Regions from separate parts of the Tardiphaga sp. 20_F10_N6_6 genome, predicted to be linked through region 1. Evidence: predicted binding sites of a transcription regulator. Region 1 holds the regulator's gene; each other region holds the start of a gene.
The links. Region 1 encodes PhoB, which activates phosphate uptake and scavenging genes when phosphate is short. Its sites were predicted from a motif close to TGTCATNNANCTGTCAT; they were not measured.
Positions count from the first base shown of each region.

Region 2: a site for PhoB is predicted at 2,056-2,072, ahead of AB7813_RS06550 (DUF47 domain-containing protein). Genes of this name have one in related genera too.
Region 3: a site for PhoB is predicted at 1,766-1,782, ahead of AB7813_RS15825 (YdcH family protein). Genes of this name have one in related genera too.

Region 1 covers NZ_CP197239.1:4,605,350-4,608,623, reverse strand. Annotated here, with positions in the region: gene AB7813_RS22120 (aspartate aminotransferase family protein) at 1-175, opposite strand, end outside; gene AB7813_RS22115 (GcrA family cell cycle regulator) at 622-1,131, shown strand; gene phoB (phosphate regulon transcriptional regulator PhoB) at 1,236-1,940, opposite strand; gene phoU (phosphate signaling complex protein PhoU) at 2,033-2,746, opposite strand; gene pstB (phosphate ABC transporter ATP-binding protein PstB) at 2,775-3,274, opposite strand, start outside.
Region 2 covers NZ_CP197239.1:1,373,317-1,376,590, forward strand. Annotated here, with positions in the region: gene sugE (quaternary ammonium compound efflux SMR transporter SugE) at 57-371, shown strand; gene AB7813_RS06545 (inorganic phosphate transporter) at 378-1,394, opposite strand; gene AB7813_RS06550 (DUF47 domain-containing protein) at 1,409-2,053, opposite strand; gene AB7813_RS06555 (class I SAM-dependent methyltransferase) at 2,331-3,005, opposite strand; gene AB7813_RS06560 (branched-chain amino acid ABC transporter permease) at 3,013-3,274, opposite strand, start outside.
Region 3 covers NZ_CP197239.1:3,280,096-3,283,369, forward strand. Annotated here, with positions in the region: gene AB7813_RS15815 (sensor domain-containing protein) at 1-68, opposite strand, end outside; gene AB7813_RS15820 (NAD(P)/FAD-dependent oxidoreductase) at 259-1,362, shown strand; gene AB7813_RS15825 (YdcH family protein) at 1,531-1,716, opposite strand; gene AB7813_RS15830 (YdcH family protein) at 1,966-2,172, shown strand; gene AB7813_RS15835 (hypothetical protein) at 2,582-2,833, shown strand; gene AB7813_RS15840 (hypothetical protein) at 2,858-3,151, opposite strand; gene AB7813_RS15845 (hypothetical protein) at 3,253-3,274, shown strand, end outside.

The DNA of each region.
Region 1 (3,274 bases):
GGTGCGCATGGCCAAGTGCGTTCACGGCAACGCCGCTGGTGAAATCGAGATAGCGCTCGCCATCGGTTCCAATCAGCCACGCGCCTTCACCGCGCTCGAAAGCGACATCCGCACGCGCGAAAACAGGCAGCAAGTGAGCCTGAGAGAGGGGCGAAGACGTTGCGTTGCTGGTCATAACCGATCCGATCGAAAAGACTGCGGCCGCGTCGATGACAACTGTGCGAAATCGAACAACGGACCCTAGAAACGAAACGTGCCGCCCTTCTCGGGCGGCACGTGGGCATTATTCTATGTGTGCTGTGAAGACTGTCAACCGCGCACTGCGGCTTTCGAGTCACACGGAGTCGCAGAAAAAGCCGATTTTGCAGCTTTATTTGCAGAAGCATGTGGACGCGGCATGCCCGACTCTTGCGCGCGAGTCACGGCATATTGTAGCTTTTGCCTCGTCGGATACGACATCTCGTGCGGCGGTAGATCCTTTTGACACATCCAGTGCGGCGTAACAGCCGGACGCGAAATTCGCGCCCGGTGAGCGCTAAAGGATTCTGACCGCAGGGATTTTTGAAGTCTCAACTCGCAGCGCTGCCCGGTCAGGCCGGCGCTCACGAAGGGAAAACGGCGATGACGGTAATGACATGGACCGACGATCGCGTCGAACAGTTGAAGAAACTCTGGGAAGGCGGCCTTTCCGCCAGCCAGATCGCTGCGGAACTCGGTAACGTGACCCGCAATGCCGTGATCGGCAAGGTTCACCGCCTTGGCCTGTCCGGCCGTGCCAAGAGCCCCTCCTCGGCAGCTCCGCGGCAGCGCAAGGCGCGCCCGGCGCAGCAGATGGTACGCGTTGCCCGCCCGATGGCACGCGGCAATACCGCGCTGGCCCATAATTACGAGATCGAGGCCGAGCCCGACCCGATCGCCTATGACAACATCGTGCCGATCAGCCAGCGCCTGTCGCTGGTCGAACTCAACGAAGCCACCTGCCATTGGCCGATCGGCGATCCGTCGAGCGCGGACTTCTATTTCTGCGGCGGCAAGGCCCTGGCCGGCGCCCCCTATTGCGCGCATCACTCGCGCATCGCTTATCAGCCGGCAAGCGACCGCCGCCGCGCAGTGCCGAAGCCGACGCGCTGAGCTGGAAAGCATCTAAACCAAATGAAAATGCCCGGCGATGAGCCGGGCATTTTTTGCTTGGGGGCTTCTAACCTCGCCCCGCTTGCGGGGGAGAAGGAAGATACCTACTCCGCCGCCTTGTCGAACCGGTCGTCCAGCGCGTAGCCGGCACCGCGCACGGTGCGGATTGGATCGGGCTCGCCAGCGGGATTGAGCAGCTTGCGCAGGCGGCCGATATGCACGTCGACGGTGCGCTCGTCGATATAGATGTCGCGGCCCCAGACGCTGTCGAGCAACTGCTCGCGGCTGAACACGCGGCCCGGATGTTCCAGGAAGAACTCCAGCAGGCGATATTCGGTCGGACCGAGATCGATCGGACGGCTGGACCGCACGACGCGGCGCTTGTCGCGGTCGAGTTCGATGTCGCCAAACGCCAGGACGGTGGCGAGACGCTCGGGAGCTGCACGACGGAGCAGGCCCTTCACGCGGGCCAGGAGCTCCGGCACCGAGAACGGCTTGACGATGTAGTCGTCGGCACCGGTGGCGAGACCGCGAACGCGCTCGCTCTCTTCGCCGCGCGCCGTCAGCATGATGATCGGCAATGCCTTGGTTTCGGGCCGTGCGCGCAAGCGGCGGCACAGTTCGATGCCGGACAGGCCCGGCAGCATCCAGTCGAGCACCACGAGATCCGGCACCCGCTCCTTCAAGCGGGTGTCGGCATCGTCGCCGCGAGCGACGGTTTCAACATCATAGCCTTCGGCGTCGAGGTTGTAGCGAAGCAGCGTCGTTAGTGCCTCTTCATCTTCCACAACCAGAATGCGTGCATTCACAGCCATCTTGATCAATACCCTCAGTGACGTCCGACAAGTCTTTAAATCATGATCCTTGCGGAAGACTGGCTTCCACTTTTCCGGATCATGCTTCAGACCGTCGGCGTGTTCGCGAATGTGGTCATGTCGCCCTTCGGGCGCTTGTCGAGGATTTGCTGGCCCTCGATCATGTAGAACACGGTTTCCGCAATATTGGTGGCATGGTCACCGATCCGCTCGATGTTCTTGGCGCAGAACATCAGGTGGATACAGAACGAAATGTTACGCGGGTCTTCCATCATATAGGTCAGGAGTTCGCGGAACAGCGAGGTGCAGATCGCGTCGATTTCCTCGTCGCCCTTCCACACCGTCATCGCAGCGGGCAGATCATGTGCGGCATAGGCGTCGAGCACGGCCTTGACCTGGGTGGTCACGAGGTCGGTCATGTGCTCGAGGCCGCGGATCAGCTTCAGCGGATGGAAGTCGCTGTCGAGTGCATTGACGCGCTTGCCGATGTTCTTGGAGAGATCGCCGATGCGTTCCAGATCAGTGGCGACGCGCAGCGCGCCGACGATCTCGCGCAAATCGACAGCCATTGGCTGGCGCTTGGCGATGGTCAGCACGGCGCGCTCTTCGATCGTGCGCTGCAACTGGTCGATCTCGGAGTCAGTGGCGACGACGCGCGCACCGAGCGCGACGTCCCGGCGGATCAGCGCATCGACGGATTCGACGATCTGCCGTTCCGCGAGGCCACCCATCTCGGCAACGAGACGGGTCAGCTCCTGCAGATCGTCGTCGAAAGCCTTGGTGGTGTGTTCAAAAGCCATCTCAAATTCCTCCCGCGAATGTGTCGCGTCAGCCGAAGCGGCCGGTGATGTAATCCTGGGTGCGGCGATCGGTCGGCGACGTGAAGATCTTGTTGGTCTGATCGAACTCGATCAACTCGCCGAGATACATGAAGGCCGTGCTGTCGGAGACGCGGGCAGCCTGCTGCATGTTATGGGTCACGATCGCGATCGTATACTGATCCTTCAACTCGTCGATCAGCTCCTCGATCTTCGCGGTCGAGATCGGATCCAGCGCCGAGCACGGCTCGTCGAACAGGATCACTTCCGGCCGCACCGCGATGGTGCGCGCGATGCACAGGCGCTGCTGCTGACCGCCCGACAGGCTGAGACCCGACGCGTTGAGCTTGTCCTTGACTTCGTTCCAGAGTGCACCGCCGCGCAGCGCCCTCTCGACGCGGATGTCCATCTCCGACTTGGAGATCTTTTCGTAGAGGCGGATACCGAAGGCGATGTTTTCGTAAATCGTCATCGGGAACGGAGTCGGCTTCTGGAACACCATGCCGACGC
Region 2 (3,274 bases), 3.2 Mb from region 1:
CCTCCAAATCATCATCATCCGCAGGGACGGCCCTGCCTGTTTACAGGGGTCATCCCATGGCTTGGCTATTGTTGTTCGTTGCGGGTCTGCTTGAAGTCGGCTGGGCCGTCGGGCTCAAATATACCGAAGGCTTCACCCGCCTCATCCCCTCCGTCCTCACCCTCATCAGCATGACTGCGTCCGTCGGCATGCTCGCCCTCGCCCTCAAGGAACTGCCGATGGGAACCGCCTATGCGGTGTGGACCGGCATCGGCGCGGTCGGCACCGCGGCGCTGGGCATGTACTTGTTCGGCGACCCGGCCACCGTAGCGCGGATCACCTGTATCGGGCTGATCGTGGCGGGCATTGCGGGACTGAAGCTGGTGTCGTGACCTGCGTCAGATAAAGCTCAGATGCAGCAGCTTCACGATCCAGTAAGTCGCGGCGGCGACGATCGCCGCGGCCGGGATCGTGATCACCCAGGCATAGACGATCGAACTCGCCACGTTCCAGCGCACCGCTGATACGCGACGGGCTGCGCCAACGCCGACGATCGCACCGGTGATGGTGTGCGTGGTCGAGACGGGAACGCCGAGGAACGTCGCCGCGAACAGCGTCGCTGCACCACCGGTCTCCGCGCAGAAGCCCTGCATCGGCGTGAGTTTGGTGATGCGCAGGCCCATGGTGCGGACGATGCGCCAGCCGCCCATCAGCGTGCCCAGCGCCATCGCCGCCTGACATGACAGCACGACCCAGAACGGCACCGAGAATTCCGTGCCGAGATGGCCCTGCGAATACAGCAGCACTGCGATGATGCCCATGGTCTTCTGCGCATCATTGCCGCCATGGCCGAGCGAATAGAGCGAGGCCGAGACGAATTGTAGAATGCGGAAGGCGCGGTCCACGGCAAAAGGCGTCGAGCGCACCGAGGCCCATGACACGATAGCCACCAGCACCAGCGCCAGCAGGAAGCCCACCAGCGGCGACAGCACAATGGCCAGCAGCGCCTTGGACAGCCCGGTCCACAAGGCTGCCGAGAGACCTGCCTTGGCAACACCTGCCCCGAGCAAGCCACCGATCAGCGCATGCGACGAGCTCGAGGGAATGCCGAGGCCCCAGGTGATCACGTTCCAGACGATGGCACCCATGAGTGCTGCGAAGATCACCGCGGGATCGATGACGCTGGGCTCGATGATCCCGGTGCCGATGGTGTTGGCGACATGCAGACCGAACACCAGGAAGGCGATGAAGTTGAAGAATGCGGCCCACAGCACCGCATATTGCGGCCGCAGCACGCGCGTCGAGACGATCGTCGCGATCGAATTGGCAGCGTCATGCAAGCCGTTGAGAAAGTCGAACAGCAATGCGATGGCGATGAGGCCGATCAGCACCGGAAAGGCGAGCGTGGCGTCCACCTGATGGCCCTGCCTTATACTTGTTCGATGACGATGCTGTTGATCTCGTTCGCGACGTCGTCGAAGCGGTCGGCCACCTTTTCAAGGTGCTTGTAGATCTCGGCGCCGACCACGAAATCCATGGTGTTGGCGTCACGATGCTTGAGAAACAGCTCCTTGAGCCCGATGTCATGCAGATCGTCGACGCGGCCTTCGAGCTTGCCGACTTCCTCGGTGATCGCGGTGAGCAGGCCGACATTATCGCCGATGGCGCTCATCAGCGGCACGGCGCGACCGACAAGGTTGGCACACTCCACCAGCAGCGTGCCGATTTCGCGCATCGGCGGCTCGAACTGGCGCACCTCGAACAGCATCACCGCTTTCGCCGTCTGCTGCATCTGGTCGATGGAATCATCCATCGCCGTGATGAGGTTCTTGATGTCGACGCGATCGAACGGCGTGATGAAAGTGCGGCGAACGGCGGTCAGCACCTCGCGGGTGATGGCGTCGGCGTCGTTCTCGAACTGGTTGACGCGCTGACAGTAGACCGGCGTCTCGTCGCCGCCTTCCAGCATCCCCGCAAGCGCCTTGGAGCCCTCGACCACGGTCACTGAATGGCGGGCGAACAGGTCGAAAAACCTTTCCTCCCGGGGCAGAAAGGACCGGAACCAGCGCAGCATCATCTCATCCAACTGTCAGGAAAACGCAGCGACCGGACCGCCAGATGGCGGACATGGTCCCGCGGGGCCACCGCCGGGCGGCCCTGTGTCACACGGATGTCATAAAGCATTTCCGGCCAAGACGGGCAATCGCACACCTTTTAGGCCCGATCATCCACCGCTTTATGACAGCCTGCTTTTCCTAAGGCAGTGCCTGGATTTAGAGCGACCGCTTGAAGTAATGCGCGATTTCGCCATTCACGCTGCGGCGGAAAGTCGACCGCAGCCCCCTCGACAGCTACGCCCTGTAGGCGACCCAGCCCCGGAACGTGAACCCGGCATAGAAAAGGGCGATGTCGGTGAAGCCCGCGTCCCGCAGCAGGGCTTCGTCCTGCTCCGGCGACAGCAGCGGCAAGCGTTCGCCGATCGCCGAGATCGCATTCTCCGCATTGGCGGCCGGTACGCCGGATGCCGCCGCAAAAGCTGCGTAACGGGACAACCATCTGGCCTTTTCTCCGTCGTGCTGGGGAAAGCTGTGGTGGGCGACGACGAAGGGAGCACCCGGCTTGAGCCGCCGGTGCACCTCGGCCAGCGTGCGTCGACGCTCCTCCTCCGGGATGAAATGCAGGGTCAGGATGCAGGTCGCCGCATCGAACGGCCCCTCGGGCGCGCCGTCGATATAGCCTTCATGGAGATCGACGCGCGATGCAAGCGGACCGAGCATGCGCTTGGCCAGTCCCAGCATCTCGGCCGATGGATCGACGCCGCAAAAACGCCATCCAGGCCGCGTCGCCGCGAATGCTTTCAGCTCCAGTCCGCCGCCCGCGCCAAGCACGAGCACATGGGCGTCGTCCGGCGCTCGTTCCGCAAGGAGAATACCCGCCATCTGCTGCAGCCCAAGGAAGCCCGGCACTTGCCGCACCGGGCCTTCTGCATAGCGTGCCACCGCCTCCGGATCGGAGAAGTAGGACAACGGCGAACTACAGCGACCGCTTGAAGTAATGCGCGATTTCGCCAATGACGCCGCGGCGGAAGGTCAGCACGCAGACCACAAAGATCACGCCTTGGATCACCGTCACCCACTGGCCGAAGCCGGCGAGATATTGCTGCATGGCGATGATGACGAAGGCGCCCACCACCGGCCCGAACAGCGTGCCGAGGCCGCCGACCAGCGTGATCAGCACGATTTCACCGGACATGCTCCAGTGCACGTCGGTGAGCGAGGCGTTCTGCGCCACAAAC
Region 3 (3,274 bases), 1.3 Mb from region 1:
AGAAGGCACGCGACTGCGATGACGGACACTGCCGCCTTGCTGTCTGATCGCCCGATCTTGCCAGTCATTACACACCCGCGTATTCGCAGCGTGAGTGTTTGGTTACAGGTATGTGGATCAGGTAAATGCGTATCGTCGCACCTGCAGAATGCGGCGAAATTTGGTGGTAATTAGCTGTGATGCTTAATGTTTTACTAATGCGCCACATGCGCAAGGTCGAACCGCAGCTGACCGGCGCAGCAAACTATCGGACGCGACATGGACAAGGTTGAATGCGTGGTGGTGGGCGCCGGCGTCGTGGGTCTTGCGATCGCCCGGCGACTGGCGGAAGCGGGACGCGAGGTCATCGTGCTAGAGGCCGCGGACGCGATCGGTACCGTGACCTCGTCGCGCAACAGCGAGGTCATCCATGCCGGCATCTATTATCCGGCCGGAAGCCTGATGGCACGGCTCTGCGTCGCTGGAAAACAGGCGCTCTATGATTATTGCCGCGATCGCGGCATCCCACATCGCAACTCCGGGAAACTGATCGTCGCCACACGTCCGGAGGAGATCGCCAAACTGGCGTCGATCAAAGCGCATGCCGAAGCCAATGGCGTCGCTGATCTCGAGCAATTATCCGGGACAGAGGCACGGGCGCTGGAGCCGGCATTGGCTTGCGAAGCCGCGCTGTTGTCCCCCTCCACCGGAATCGTCGATAGCCACAGCTACATGTTGTCGCTGCGCGGTGAAGCGGAAGCCGCCGGCGCGGCCTTCGCATTCCTCGCGCCGCTGGAACGTGGCCGGGTCACCGCCGACGGTTTCGAACTGGATGTCGGCGGCGAGGCTCCGATGACACTAGCCTGCGACATGCTGATCAATTCAGCAGGCCTGTCCGCAACCGCGATCGCCCGCATGCTCGACGGCATGCCGCTCGACCTGATACCGCCCGCTTATCTGGCGAAAGGCTGTTATTTCAGCTGCAATGCGAAAGCACCGTTCTCGCGGCTGATCTATCCCGTGCCGGAACCGGGCGGCCTCGGGGTGCATCTGACGCTCGATCTGGCCGGCCAGGCGCGTTTCGGCCCTGACGTCGAGTGGGTGGATCACATCGACTACACGGTCGATCCGGCACGCGGAGAGAGGTTCTATCCGGCTATCAGGCGCTACTGGCCAAGTCTGCCGGACGGCGCATTAATGCCGAGCTATTCAGGAATGCGGCCGAAGATCGTGCCGCCCGCAGTCGCGGTGCAGGATTTCATGATCCAGGGTGCCCAGACCCATGGCGTGCCGGGCCTTATCAACCTGTTCGGCATCGAGTCACCGGGGCTGACATCATCGCTGGCCATCGCGGACTACGTGGCTGAGATGGCGGGACATTGAACGCGAAAGGTTGCAGGCGAAGCGATCCAGGCCAACCGAATACTGGAGCTTCGTCGCAAACCTATCGCGGGATGAGGGGAAGACGTCATCGCACCTACGCGAAAGCAGTGACGTAGACGACGATGTCGATGCTGTGATTTATCGTTCGCTGATCAGTGCAGCCGTTGATCAGTGCACCGTTTCGCTGGCCCCGTTTTTGAGACGCTGGATTTCGTCCCTGACCATCAGTTTTCGACGCTTGAGTTCGACGATGCGGAGATCGTCGGTAGACAGGTGCACGAGCGCTTCGTGCAATTCGCTTTCGAGAACTTTGTGCTTGCGTTCCAGTTCGACGAGATGCGCCTGTAGTGCCATTCGAAAACTCCTCGGTAGGATTGAACCTCAGGATACGTTCGGTTGGACGATGAATTCTACATGACAGTGGACATCTGTCGATGGGTATTGAAAAGTGTATTTTGAGCTTCGGGTATCGTCTGAAACGAATCGTGACCTAATTGCGCAGCAAAAACATGGAACCGGACGGCTTGCGTGGTGCGCCTGCACCGGCGATAGTCATCCTAGAAATTCCTCGCAAATGACTTGCGAATCCAGTCAGCTAGAAACATGAACGACGACGAAGATCGCGAACTCCCGTTAGAACTCGCCCGATTGCAGCAAGAACATCGCGACCTCGACGCCGCTATCGATGCCTTGCAACATTCACCGGCACCCGATCTTTTGCGACTGCAACGGTTGAAGAAGAGAAAGCTTCAGCTGAAAGACCGCATCTCCTTCATCGAAGATCAGATCACCCCGGATATTATCGCCTGAGACAATGCGTCACGCTCTGGCCGTCGGCTAAAGAGCGGCCATGACTGCAACCCGATGCGTGACGATCAATAGATCGGCTTTCTTTAACTCGCGGTGAATGCAGCAGGCTGGGTGTTGAACTCGCCCGTCGTAAAAACCTTGCTTCGCGACGGCCGCCGCTCTTTTCGCGCGGCATCGTAGGCACGACAGCCAAACTTAATTCTGGCCAGCATCGCATCGTGGCGCGGTGAAAACTGCTGAGGCTGCGCGAATTGATCGCGATGGCGCTGGCGCTCGCACCGCGCAAGCCAGCCGTTGCGGCCTCACAGGAGCGGAACGGGGCGACCGCAAACAAGACGCTGCCGAAACTTGACAATAAGAACAAAATAAGAACAAACTTACGCCGAGATCAATCGACTCGTGAGGCACCATGGCCGATATCACCTATTATGTCGCACTGCCCTTCCTGCACGACGACTCTGGTTCGCCCGCCGCCGGTGCCGCCGAGGAATGTCAGAGCGCATCCGGCGCCATCCGCCGCGCCGAACTATTGTCCCGTGCGCCAGGTTCAATCGGCGCATTGGCCTTCAGCCGTACCGGCGATCCGATGATCGGCGAGTTCGGCGACGCCCAGGTGATCCGCGCCTTTGGCGAAGTGCCAAGCGACCTCAGCGCGTTGTAAGGCGCCAACGCCGGCGATGGCTAACTACACTTTCGCGCGTCGCGCGGTCTTGCGCACGTACATCGCCCTGTCGGCCTGAACCAACGCGGCTTCGCCATCGACATCGGGACCCAGCAGTGCGACGCCTGCAGAGGCGCCAGCCGACACGTTGATGTCGCGGAAGACGAAAGTGAGCTGGTCGATCGCGGCATCGAGCACAATCAGTGCACCCGTCGCGCTATAGCGGGCGATGAAGGCCACGGCGCGGGTCAGCTCGCGGGCAAAGCCACGGCGGTTGAGAATGTCGAGCAGGAAGTCGGTTTCCGCCGAAGCTCGCAATTCGGCAATCTTCGCCTCGGCCTGTGTGAGTTGCGCTTCCAGCCGCCCGAATCGTCAGCGCGGCCGCCGGCGCGCGGCTTTTTGGCAGCGACACCAACGCCTTGGAACCGCGCAACGCCGGCT